DNA from 2 places in the Vibrio sp. EA2 genome. Region 2 is predicted to be linked to the other one. Evidence: riboswitches for the same ligand, from Rfam matches in the RefSeq annotation. Region 2 holds a riboswitch; the other holds the start of a gene.
What was found. A riboswitch is a leader RNA that binds a small molecule or an ion and turns the genes downstream of it on or off. The one in region 2 is predicted to bind cyclic di-GMP.
Positions count from the first base shown of each region.

Region 1: it holds a riboswitch for cyclic di-GMP, as region 2 does, so the genes downstream of both, RXX31_RS04965 (TfoX/Sxy family DNA transformation protein) here and RXX31_RS11705 (glycoside hydrolase family 68 protein) in region 2, are expected to answer to the same signal.

Region 1 covers NZ_JAWLID010000002.1:137,359-144,103, reverse strand. The annotation lists gene cmoM (tRNA uridine 5-oxyacetic acid(34) methyltransferase CmoM) at 1-682, opposite strand, end outside; gene elyC (envelope biogenesis factor ElyC) at 797-1,582, shown strand; gene torR (two-component system response regulator TorR) at 1,673-2,383, opposite strand; gene torD (molecular chaperone TorD) at 2,648-3,295, shown strand; gene purR (HTH-type transcriptional repressor PurR) at 3,726-4,730, shown strand; cyclic di-GMP riboswitch class I at 4,999-5,087, shown strand; gene RXX31_RS04965 (TfoX/Sxy family DNA transformation protein) at 5,204-5,794, shown strand; gene RXX31_RS04960 (TVP38/TMEM64 family protein) at 5,976-6,668, shown strand; gene RXX31_RS04955 (putative signal transducing protein) at 6,668-6,745, shown strand, end outside.
Region 2 covers NZ_JAWLID010000004.1:178,403-185,147, forward strand. The annotation lists gene RXX31_RS11695 (M16 family metallopeptidase) at 1-2,455, shown strand, start outside; gene RXX31_RS11700 (AarF/UbiB family protein) at 2,514-3,611, opposite strand; cyclic di-GMP riboswitch class I at 4,203-4,287, shown strand; gene RXX31_RS11705 (glycoside hydrolase family 68 protein) at 4,552-6,126, shown strand; gene RXX31_RS11710 (glycoside hydrolase family 32 protein) at 6,200-6,745, shown strand, end outside.

The DNA of each region.
Region 1 (6,745 bases), on a different contig from region 2:
CGTAATCACCCATGTATTGCATATTTCCTATGTAATCACTGAATGAGCGAATACCAGATTTACCACAAATACTGAACCCGGAGTCTTCTATCCATTGGTAAACTTCTTCTGGTTTCAGGCCTTTTTGCGGCTGTAATTTAAATCTTTTTCGGTGAGGCATGCCATCCAAAATATGAGGAATGTTGCCACAAACCACGTTTTTATAGACTAAACCATGGTGGTTATAGAACATCACCGATGCAATGCCTCCCGGTCTGACTTGTTCCAACACCGTTTCGAGCGCCGCCTTTGGATCGACCAACCACTCCATCACAGCGTGAAACATGACAAGATCCACCTGGCTGTCCATGTGCTTGCCAATGGACTGGACAGGTGAATGAATCAGGCGATACTGCTCAAGCAAACCATTATTTTCAATATCCTGTTTGGCTAGTTGCAGCATTTCCGAAGATAGATCACATAAAGCGACACGATGTCCGAGCTTAGCAAGCTTTTGAGACATTTGTGCTAAACCACCACCTGCATCCAAAACGTCTAGGGGTTGCTGGTCGGCCTCTAATTCACTTAGAATCTGTAGAAAATCTTCCCACACAATGATTTGGCGGATCTCCCCTTTGTCGGAGCCGTAAATATTTTTTGCAAATTTGTGGGCGATATCGTCGAAATTGCGGTCTTCTGTCACTTCTGCTGGGTTATCATAACGGATTGTGCCGCTATTCTGGCACAAGGAAAGCAGGAATAAAGAGGAATACCCTCATTTTTATTTTCAATTGATGTTTTTTCGGACTATTTATGTATGTTTGAGCTGAAAAAAGTAGTGTCAGCTTTGCTCATGCCCTTACCAGCATTACTGCTGATAGGATTATTGGGTCTTGCTCTCATTAGTTTTACCACTAAGCGTAAAACCGGCTGCTTCGTTGTTTTATTCTCTTTTGTCGGCATTTTTCTTGTTGCCTTCCAGCCTGTTTCAACCAAGCTTCTTATGCCACTGGAACGCGAGCATAAAGCGTTTCTTCCCGTTTCCGGAACCATCGACTACGTAATGGTGTTAGGCAATGGCCATGTTATCGATGACGAAATTCCACCGACTTCCCAGTTAAGTCGTGCCGCACTGATGCGTTTAACCGAGGGAATCCGGATTTTACGTATGTATCCTGGGGCCAAATTAATTTTGTCTGGCTATGATGGTGGCTCTGAAATCAGCCATGCGCGTATGATGGCGAACGTGGCTCTGGCGCTCGGTGTGGCGAAATCCGATATTATTTTACTGGAAGATGCGAAAGATACCTGGGAAGAAGCTCGTCAGGCTGCAGCGTTTGTTCAGCAAAAGGAAATTGTTTTGGTTACCTCCGCCAGCCATATGAGCCGGGCGCTGTATGAATTTAACGCAGCAGGAATTAAACCCATCCCGGCGCCGACAAACTTCCTAGCCATCGAAGATGTTAATCAACCTTGGGACAAATACTCACCGAAAGCGCGTTACTTAGAGCAAACCGAATTATTCTGGCATGAGTATCTTGGCAGTATCTGGCAACGCTTGCGTGATACGGTAGGACAAACGCCGATGGTCGAGCCTCAATAGCGGATGCTTTGAGTGGATGACAGAAGGTCATTTAACGGAACAAAAAGGAGAGCAACGGCTCTCCTTTTTGTTGTGCTTGTGTTTTGAGTATTAATCACCAGCAAACATATAGCCTTCCCCATGAACGGTAACAAAGATTTGCGGGTTCTTAGGGTCAAATTCCATCTTCGCACGCATGCGTCTAATTAAGACGTCAATTGTGCGGTCATTTGGCGCATCCACACGATGGCTGATCATATTCAGAATTCGTTCCCGACTCAGCACCTGATTCGGGTACGAAGACAACGCAACCAATAGCTCGTACTCCGCCTTGGTCAGTTTGACCGGCTCACCGTTGCGGCTCAACGCTCGACGTTGAATATCAAACGTCCACTCGCCAAAACGGACAATATGCTGTTCGTTAGTTTCGTTCACTTTGTTTGAGCCATTGCGTGCATTCGAAATACGCCACAATAAGTTTTTAACGCGAACTAATAATTCTCTGAGTTCAAAAGGTTTGGTGACATAGTCGTCCGCCCCCATTTCCAGACCAACGATTTTGTCGATGCTATCCGTGCGTCCTGTCACTAATATGATACCAATATCCGATTGGCTACGTAATTCACGCGTAAGCATCAGGCCGTCTTCACCCGGCAAGTTAATATCCAACATGATAAGGTCAACGTCACCAGCTTGCAGCACTTCACGCATTTGCATGCCGCTTTCGGCCTCACTGACTGTGTACCCTTCATTTTGGAAATAACCCGCCAGCTTACTGCGAGTTACAACATCATCTTCTACGACTAATACGTGATAGCTCATTTACACCACTTTCTGTCATTTATTATTCGAGATGTATTCTATTCATAACTATTAACATTTCTAGTCATGGGCGGGCTAAAAAGCAAGATTTAATGATTTTGTTGATTCAAAACAAGCTTACTGAACCCTGTTAATAAATGGACATATTTCTCTATAAAACATCATAGTTATAGTTACTGCTGTTCATTTTAATTGATTACACTTAAGGGACATCTGAATTTGATTTTGTGGTGCCAGAAACAGAGCATCATTCAGGAGCCTAAAATGCAAGAAGTGAAAGCTTTTAATGAAAAACGCGCCGAGATCTACTGGTGGTTTTCTAGCTTATTCGCTAAAGAACTGACAGCCAAAGAATTGGAGGCTTACCATAGTGTCGAAATTCGTAGCTTTTTGGCGGGCTTAGGTGAAAATGAATCTCTCAAACCCGCAATTGATCGCCTTGTTGACGCGTTGAATCGCTTACAAGACCGTGAAGATGCGCAACTAGAGCTTGCTGCTGATTTTTGTGAGCTGTTCTTAAAGACAGAAAAGTACGGCGCACTTCCTTACGCTTCGATGTATATCGGCGAATCAGGTTTGCTCAATGACAAGCCAGCAGAAGAGATGGAAAGATTGATGGCGGAGTTTGGTGTCCAAGTTGACGACAGCCTGAAGGAACCCGCCGACCATTTAGCGGTAGAGCTCGACTTCTTAGGTAATATGATCATTCGCTCTAATGAGTTTGAACAAGAAAAACACATGGAAGAAGCCTTCCTAAAACAAAATGAATTCATCCAAGGCCAACTCATGTCCTGGTTACCACAGTTCGCACAAAAATGTCAGCAACTGGATGAATTTGGCTTCTATGCCAGTGTCTCGCAACTATTAATTGCATTTTGTAAACTGGACAGCGCTTACCTTCTTGGTGAATAATTGCCGCCTATTTTAGGGAGCCTGTCGATGAGGTTCCCTATATTTTATTCGTTAACGATTAAAATTGTTCCGAGCGCTCGCTTTTTAGCAATCAAAATGTGACTTCCGAGACACAAAACCATTGCTGAAATTATTGCCAGCCTGCCCGCATAGGGCTAAAATGTGAACGCAAACGATTAAATATGATTTTATGTAAACCGCTGAAATAAAGCGGTTTTTGTGTTTTCTTAATAGGTTGTTGACCTTTCTGCACTCAGTTGAAGAAAGTTGCTTTATCAACCGCTGTTGCTACTTACCCTCTACCGACTTCGGAGTAACCACTGCTAAACATACTCAGCGCCATTAATTTTGTTGCGCTAAGTTTACACAAGACACGCAGCACAAGGTTTAGTCCCTCGGTATATTAGTAGCTCGATACAGGACACCATTTATGGCCACTATAAAAGACGTCGCTCGATTAGCCGGCGTTTCTACCACAACAGTTTCGCACGTTATCAACAAAACGCGTTTTGTTGCAGAAGCAACGCAAGAAAAAGTAATGAAAGCTGTTGATGAGCTTAACTATGCACCAAGTGCGGTAGCTCGTAGCTTGAAATGTAACTCAACTCGGACTATCGGTATGTTGGTAACGCAATCTACCAACCTATTCTTCTCCGAAGTCATCGATGGTGTAGAGAGTTACTGTTACCGACAAGGCTACACACTAATCCTGTGTAACACTGGTGGTATCTATGAAAAGCAAAGAGATTACATCCGCATGCTCGCAGAAAAGCGTGTAGATGGCATTCTGGTGATGTGTTCCGACTTGACCGAAGAACTTAAACAAATGCTCGATCGCCATTCTGATATCCCAAAAGTTGTTATGGATTGGGGCCCAGAGAGCTCCCAAGCCGATAAAATTATGGACAACTCAGAAGAAGGTGGATATATCGCGACTAAGTACCTGATTGATAATGGTCATACCGATATTGCTTGCTTGAGTGGCCACTTTGAGAAACTCGCATGCCAAGAGCGTATCGCTGGATTCCGCCGCGCCATGGCAGAAGCGAATTTACCGGTAAACGAGGACTGGATTCTTGAAGGTAACTTTGAATGTGATACCGCTGTTTTGGTCGCAGACAAAATTACTGCCATGGAAAAACGTCCAACGGCCGTATTCTGTTTCAATGACACCATGGCGCTCGGTTTGATGAGCCGTTTACAACAAAATGGTATCAAGATTCCAGAAGAGATATCTGTCGTCGGTTACGACAACATCGAGTTGGCAGAGTATTTCTCGCCACCACTGACAACGATCCACCAACCGAAGCGGCGTGTCGGTAAAAATGCTTTTGAGATTCTACTTGAACGTATTAAAGACAAAGAGCACGAGAAACGCATTTTTGAAATGCAGCCAGAGTTGGTCATTCGAAATACGGTCAAAAAACTCAATTAATTACTAATAAGCGCTCGCCAGAGCGCTTATTTTTCACGTTAAAAATTATCTTTTTTCGTCGTTTGTGTTCACTACAATCAATAAACATTTTATAAGTTGCTGTTTTGTATAAACACGAGCTCCCTCACATAGCCTTACAACCTGTGCTCAGTCTTCAATCTCAATTATGAAACCACAACCATAATATAAGGGCGTTTTACTGAAGCAACATCACATTTTGATCTCTGAAACGTGATGTTAATTCAAGATAAAAAGTATTCTCTACGTGTCACGCACAGGGCAAACCATCCGAAAGGATGGGACGCAAAGCTTCCGGCCTTAACCATGTTTCTAATGGAAGGTAGCGGGGTTACCGATGGCAAATATGCGTATAATGAGTTTACTCTATAATGACATTGTTCCTGCATGTATTTGCTATTCTCTCGGACCTGACTTTTGGTGGCGTAATATTAATTACACCGAGATAACACATAATGGATAAACCGATACTCAAAGATTCTATGAAGCTATTTGAGGCACTTGGTACGATCAAGTCGCGCTCAATGTTTGGTGGCTTCGGACTTTTCGCTGATGAAACGATGTTTGCACTGGTTGTAAATGATCAACTTCATATACGAGCAGACCAACAAACTTCATCTAACTTCGAGAAGCAAGGACTAAAACCGTACGTTTATAAAAAACGTGGTTTTCCGGTCGTTACTAAATACTATGCGATTTCCAACGACTTATGGGAATCCAGTGAACGCTTGATAGAAGTCGCGAAGAAGTCTTTAGAACAAGCCAATTTAGAAAAAAAGCAACAAGCCAGTAGTAAACCTGACAGGTTAAAAGATCTGCCAAATTTACGACTAGCCACAGAACGAATGCTTAAGAAAGCTGGCATTAAATCAGTTGAACAACTTGAAGAAGCTGGCGCACTAGGTGCTTACAAGGCGATACGTGACTCGCACTCTGCAAAAGTAAGCATTGAGCTGCTGTGGGCTTTAGAAGGGGCAATAAATGGCACTCATTGGAGCGTCGTTCCCCAATCTCGCAGAGAAGAGCTAAAAAGTGCGCTTTCTTAACCAGCAGAGACAAATCTTTACGATGTATTTAAACCGCAGCTCTAGCCGCGGTTTTTTTTGAAATTTTTTCCGGCCTCAACCTGTCTATAAGTCTGTATATCAAATAATTGATAACGAGTACCCTATTTCTAATGGTATCTGTTAAATTCTTAGGGCAAGGCTGTCCTTCCGGAGTACAACAATGAATAAAAAACTGGTTTTTGGGTTGATACTGCTCTTAACGATAATTTTGTTAGCCGTTAACTTTAGCCAGTACTTCACTTTAGATAACGCCAAAGCGCAACAAGAAGCGCTCAACACCTATATTAGTGAAAGGTTTGTCGTTGCTATTACGCTCTATTTCATCGCTTATATCGCGATCACGGCGTTTTCTATTCCCGGCGCAGCCGTCGTCACTTTATTAGCTGCTGCCCTATTTGGCTTCTGGGCGAGCTTAGTTCTTGTCTCCTTTGCCAGTACTATCGGTGCGACGTTAGCTTTCCTGAGCAGCCGTTACTTATTACGAGATTGGGTACAAACAAAATTTGCTGCTAAGCTCAGCGCGATCAACGAAGGCGTCAAAAAAGACGGATCATCTTACCTACTTTCGTTGCGATTAATTCCTGTATTCCCTTTCTTTCTCATCAACTTATTGATGGGGTTAACCCCAATGTCTGTTGGTCGCTTTTATATTACTAGCCAAATCGGAATGCTCCCAGGTACAGCCGTTTATCTCAATGCAGGTACTCAGTTAGCAACGATTGAAAGTCTATCGGATATTGTCTCTCCCAGTGTTCTAGCCTCATTTGCGTTGCTCGGTCTTTTTCCTATGATTGTCAAATGGGTGATGAAGAAACTCAGACCTAACCAGATACAGCCAAATGGACATTCTTGATGAAGATATTTATTGCGAAAAATCCGGCGGAAGCACATATCGTTTGCGAACTGCTTAAAACAGAGCAAATACATTGT
Region 2 (6,745 bases):
GAGTTTTGGCGCGGACATCAATGCTTTCACGACCTATCAGCAGACAGGATACAAACTGGAGCTCGCAAACCCAAGTCAATTGCAAGACGCACTAATCTGGATGCGCGATATTGGCGACGGGCTGACCTTTTCACCAACCCAAGTGGAAAAAGAAAAAGGCGTGATCTTAGGTGAGTGGCGTCGTGCGAACCCGGATGATAAGCCTTTTGCTTTAAATGCGTATCAAGCTTCGGTGGAGGGGACACTTTATGGCGAGCATGATCCTATTGGTACTCGAGATTCGATAGAAAAGGCGACGCCAGTTACGCTGAAAAGCTTTTATCAACAGTGGTACCAACCGCAGTACGCCGAGCTTATCGTGACCGGCAATGTTAATGTCGACGCTCTTGCGGAAGACATTAACAAGACCTTTTCCAGCTGGAAAAGCACGTCAGATGTGGTGATTAAAAAACGCCGCGATATTCGCGTTAACATCAATAATGAAATCCTGCCAAGTAACTCCATTGAGTCACCCAGCCTGCATCTTGTTGTTGAACGAGGCGCGATAGGACGCCAAACCGTCGAACAACAGCATCAAGAATGGCTGGATGAAGTCGCTGGACAATTGATCCAGCAGAGACTGATCACGGATCTCAATGATGCTGCCGTTCCTTTCCAGTATGCGTACGCTCAACCTTACTATTCTAACTACCACCGGATGATGTCTGCCGGTATTGCGTTTGCGCCAGAGCGCCGCGAAAAAATGCACCGCCTGTTTATCAGCACGCTAACTTCGCTTCGGAGTTATGGCGTCACCCAAGCAGAATTAGACAGTGTTATGGCTAACTGGCAAGGTGAACTCACCAATCTGGATTCGGACTGGAGCAAGCGTAAACCTAATAGCTACGCTGATGCGCGTGTATTCCAGTTAGAGCAAAACAGCGTCAGCCAGTCCAAATCAAGTTATGCTCATAGTCTGGCAACGTTTCTCGACAACGCCACGTTAGCCAGTGTGAATGCTCACATTACAGAGCTGTTATCTTTGCCGCCGAGCTTTTCTATCGGGATGAGCAAAAACGAAACGCGCACGCAGTTTCCCGATGTATTCTCATCTCTAAATACGGCTTATTTCCAACCCGGAGAAAAACCATTGTCGATGGAAGCGAGAGCGGGTGGTTTCCTTCAGCCAGTTAAGGAAGGCAGCATTATCAGTGCTCGCAAAGAGGCGGGAGGGTTTGAGGTATACACACTCTCTAATGGCGTAGATGTATGGTTTCAAAAAGACGAAAAAGCGGGTGGGCGCGCTTACATTTACTTTGCAAGCCAAGGCGGAAAAGCGGCAGTAGATAAGCCGCTTTACCCAGCTTACGAGATCGCCACCATGGCAGCGGTAAGAAGCGGGCTCGGGGACTTTTCAGGTTCGGAGTTAGACAGTTACTTGCGTAGCAACAATACATCTATTGTTCCGATGTTAGATACCACCAGTCACGGCGTAAAAGTCACCACGCAAAAAGCACAGTTGGAAAGTGCATTGAATGCAATTTATAACCTGAGCACAGAAATTAAGGTCGATGAGCGCCAATTGACAGCGGTAAAGCAAGAATTTAAACAGCAGCGTCGCGCGTTTTTTGAATCACCAATGGGAAAGCTGGTTCAGGAAGCCAATCAAAATGCTTATCTGCCGGAAAGTCGCCATCGTATTTTGGATAGCGATGGTGTCGAGAGCGTTACCGCAGAACAGATACTGGCGGTACACAAGCGTTTGTTTAAGTTCAATAACGGCTACAAAATGGTGGTGGTTGCGGACATAGAACCAGAGCAACTTGAACCTCTGTTGACCAAGTTTGTTGCTTCTATTGAAATGACACCTGGTGAGCCTATTGATTACCACGTGGCTTTGAATCCGCAGGCATCTGGTCGCTCTGTAATGACGGATGGTCATGAGCCGTCTTCACTTTATTTACAGCGTTTGACCAACGCCAATGATGTTACCCAAAGCGCGCGGGACACGATGGTTGTCGACATTTTACAGCGCATCAGTGCTGGACGCGTAATGGCTCAATTACGTGAAGATCTGAGTCTGGATTACAGTCCGAGTATTTACCCGATGATACAGGATCGTGAGCAAGTCTCGGATTGGATCTTTGAATCGCAAGTCGACCCAAAAGATGTGGCGGTCATGGACAGTCAGTTAAATAAAATTTTTGATGATCTGGCGAAAAACATTAACCAGAAAGAGGTCGATATCGCAGCGAAACAATTGGTGGTCGCCATGCAAGGAATGGAGGACAGACCTAGCCAGCGAGCATGGGCATATGGTCGTTATCTGGTGCATAATTATGGGCTGGATCTGTTGCTGAATGTGGAACAAACGGCTAAAAGCATCACTTTGGAAGAGGTTAAGTCGCGTGCGCGATCAGTATTTGGACCGAAAGCAAAACGCACAACGATCATTCTTAATCCGATTAAGAAGTAGCACAATCGTCACTTAGCCCAAGTGAGAAGATGGACATTTTACTTTGGCTATTCAGTGGTTACTGGTGGTTTTTACTGAGCTGATATTCCTTCACCAAAGCAAGTTTGTCGCGGTAGGAGTCCATAAGTTCTTGCTTTGATTTCCCTTCATTTTGGTAGAACAGTGCACCTTGTTCGCGGAGGAAATCAAAATGATCGTTTACCATCTCAACAACCGTATTAACGCGCTTTAGCGTCGTTGCAGTACAACTTTTCCCATCAATATCATCTTCGATATCCAAAACATGCGAGCGGAACATCTCAACAATGAATAAGTCCTCTAAGGCTTTTTCATTCTGAAGGGCGGTTTGGTATTTGGTCACTTGCGCTTCTTTGTGGTTTAAAACGGCTGAACTGGCGTGGTTAAGACGTAGCCACTTGCATTGCTCTAGTAAGACGCTAAGTGCTTCATGTTTCACGTTTTTGAACAGGGTTAATGATTCTTGGTGAGAATAACCTTGCTGCTCAAGCCAGCCCGAAAGGAATCGAGTTTCAAAGCGCTCACAAAACTGAAAGATAGGCGCATTAAGGCCGTCACTGTTGAGCTCCGTTAGCGGGTCGAAGGGGTACATGTACCCGAAGTCGAACAGCCAGAGCTTATGATCGTCATCTACGAGCAGATTGCCACTGCACAAGTCCCACTCGAATAGGCCAATTTTTTCACACGCAGATAAGGTTGAGAATAGCTGGTAAAGCAATGAGGAAGATACATCGCTGATGGGTTTCCCTTCTATCCACTCAGAAAGAATGATGCCTAAGCGATAATCAGCGTACACCGTCGGCACGATGCATTCGAAGTCCACGGAGGTGTGCGTAGAATCTTTCTGCTTTTGCAAATCAGAACGACGCTGCACTTCATTCAGGAACGACAACTGTCCATTAAGATTTTGTACCTTGGCTTCAGGGCGCTTCTTTTTCAGAGTGTAGTCTTTTCCGCCAAACCGAACCCGAAATACTTCAGCCGTTAATCCACTTTGAAAAGCTTCCACCACATAAGGAGAAGCCTCCGTCGTCCGAGCCAATTGTCCCGGAGATATCGGACAATCGTCAATATTGCCAACGATGAGATTCTCTCCGCTCTTTTCAAATTGCATCTGCTGCTTTTGACGTTTGTCCATGTGAATGCCCACCTTCCTATTGATTCTGATTATTTTATCAAGAATGCCAGTTTGTAAATCCTCCTTACTTCATAAATTACGAGGCTGAGTTTTGAGGAGCAGACATACAAATATTCATAGATGTTTCAGCGTAGCCGTATCAGAAACATCCAGAAAAAATTGACGAAGTGAAAATGGCGGGCGTTGCTTGAATAGCGATGAGTTAGTCTAATCTCTGTCGGTAACGTTCCCATCATTTTAAATAAAATTGAGATAGAAAATTGTTTCGTGTCTACTTTTTGGTCTTGTTTTGTTTATAAATTATCTTTTGTCATAGTAACTTGATTTTTATGCAAATAGTTTAATTTGCGTAGGAAAGCGTGAGGTATTTTCTGTGTAGATTAATTGTAACCGGATACAAGTCAGTTCCCGTAAGGTTTGGCTAGGATATTACATTCATAGATAAACGCGTTTTGGCGTAAAGCTATTGTCAGAGTTTATAGGTTTAACCTTGTTGTTCTTGAATTGTAATATTTCATTGCTATGATTTTTCACGTGGACAGCAAAGGCTTATCCACGATCAGTTTGTCATCTATCCTTTTGTAAGATGCTTGACTGAAAAGGCAAAACCTCTGAAAGGGGGTGACGCAAAGTCTCCGATCTAACGGATATTTCCTATGATAGCGGGACCGCCAGTTTTGTATGCCGACTAATTAAATTTATTCGTCTCGCAAACCCAAATTTTGCTTTGATGTTCTCGTTCACGGACATATCCAGTCGCTCTTAACGGTGATTTGGAAGTGAAGGGTTGAGTTTTACCTGTTTTAGGGAACGTTACCAAATATTTTAGTGTTTTGAGGATATTTAGAATGGATTTTGAAGTTGTTAGTTCGTGACATTGCTGAAGGTTAACCACTTTGGAAAATTGAATATTTGATATTTTTATTAACAGGTAAGTAAAATGCGTTCAACAAAAATTAAAGCGGGAGTGCCAATATTAGGCATGATAATCGGCTCAGCTGCGGTGAGCCCGGCGAGTTTTGCAGCTCAGCTTCAACCAGGTCCTGAGCCTACAGTACACACTCAAGAAGCTTACTCTCCTGATAGTAACTTTACGGCTAAGTGGACTAGAGCTGACGCGCGCCAACTTAAGCGCTTGTCTGACCCTATGGCGGGATCGCGTGAAAACTCAATGCCACAAGAGTATACCATGCCGAGTGTTCCACAGGACTTTCCGGACATGTCTAACGACCAGGTATGGGTGTGGGATTCATGGCCATTAACTGATGCAGATGCGAACCAATACAGTATTAATGGTCAGGAAGTCATTTTTTCGCTTGTTGCGGATCGAAGCCTAGGTTTTGATGAACGCCACCAGTTTGCGAAGATCGGCTATTTCTATCGCCCTGCGGGCATCCCAGCGGAAGAGCGTCCGGAAAATGGTGGATGGACCTATGGTGGTCTTGTTTTTGATGAAGGGGTAACCGGGGAAATCTTTGAAGACCAATCATACAGTCATCAAACACAATGGTCTGGTTCTGCACGAGTTTTTCCAGGTGGCGAGGTCAAACTTTTCTTTACTGATGTTGCGTTTTATCGCGACTCAGAAGGCAATGATGTGAAGCCATATGATCCACGTATTGCGCTCAGTGTCGGTAAGATACACGCGAATAAAAATGGCGTGAAGTTCACTGGATTCGATACAGTGATTAATCTTCTGGAAGCTGACGGTACTTACTATCAAACTGCTGAACAGAACCCTTACTTTAACTTCCGTGACCCGTTCACCTTTGAAGATCCTGCTCACCCAGGTGAAACCTTTATGGTGTTTGAGGGGAACTCTGCAATGGAAAGGGGCTCGGCAAAATGTACCGCAGAAGATCTCGGATACCAAGTGGGTGACCCTTACGCAGAAACTGTGCGAGAAGTGAATGCTTCGGGTGCGACTTTCCAAATTGGTAACGTTGGTTTAGCACGAGCGACGAATGAAGACCTTACTGAGTGGGAATTTTTACCACCTATCCTGTCGGCTAACTGTGTTACTGACCAGACCGAACGTCCTCAAATCTATCAGAAAGATGGTAAATACTACCTGTTCACTATTAGCCACAGCACGACGTTTGCCAATGGTATCACAGGCCCAGAAGGCGTTTATGGCTTTGTTGGTGATGGTATCCGCAGTGATTACCAACCAATGAACCAAGGCTCTGGTTTAGTGCTTGGTAACCCAACTAACCTGAACTTCTACCCAGGCACACCTTTCGATCCGGACTACAACCAACCTGCAGGTCACTTCCAGTCTTACTCACACTATGTGATGCCTGGCGGTTTGGTTCAATCATTCATAGATACAGTCGGCTTTAAAGAAGGCTTCCGACGTGGTGGCACGTTGGCACCAACAGTCAAAGTCCTGATTGATGGGGACTCATCAGAGGTTGATTACACTTACGGAACGAATGGATTAGGTGGCTGGGCTGATATCCCTTCAAATGTGAACGTGAATCCGAGCGGTGTTATCCGAAAACCGCTTAAGTAGAATTCACTGATTTCTGTATTGCATAAATTTAGAGGGGCGGGCTTTCCGCCCCTCTATGATCATTAGTAGGGTTATGCGCTTTAAACTAAATTCATTCTTGGGCGTAAAGCCTGTCAGGACTACTTTCACACTCTGTACGCTGTTAGCATCTGGTGTTGTGAGCTGTTTACCACCATTTGTTGAGCAGACCTCTTCAGAATTGTCTCCCTTTACTCGTCCACTTAAATGGTCACCCTATCGGCCTGCAATACATCTTACTCCCAACCGACACTGGATGAACGATCCTCAGCGTCCATTGCGCATCAATGGTGTTTGGCATTACTACTATCTGTATAACGCTGACTACCCGAATGGCAATGGCACAGAGTGGTACCATATGACATCAACCGATCTTGTCCACTGGCAGGAGCAGGGGATTGCCATCCACAAATACAAAAACGGCCTTGGGGATATTCAGACTGGCAGCGCCGTCGTGGATACCAATAATACGGCGGGTTTTGGTAAAGACGCAGTGATTGCAATAGTCACTCAACAGCATGAGGGGGTTCAGCGACAGTCGCTCTTTGTCTCGACGGATGGTGGTTACCACTTTGAAGAGTATAAAGGCAACCCCATCATG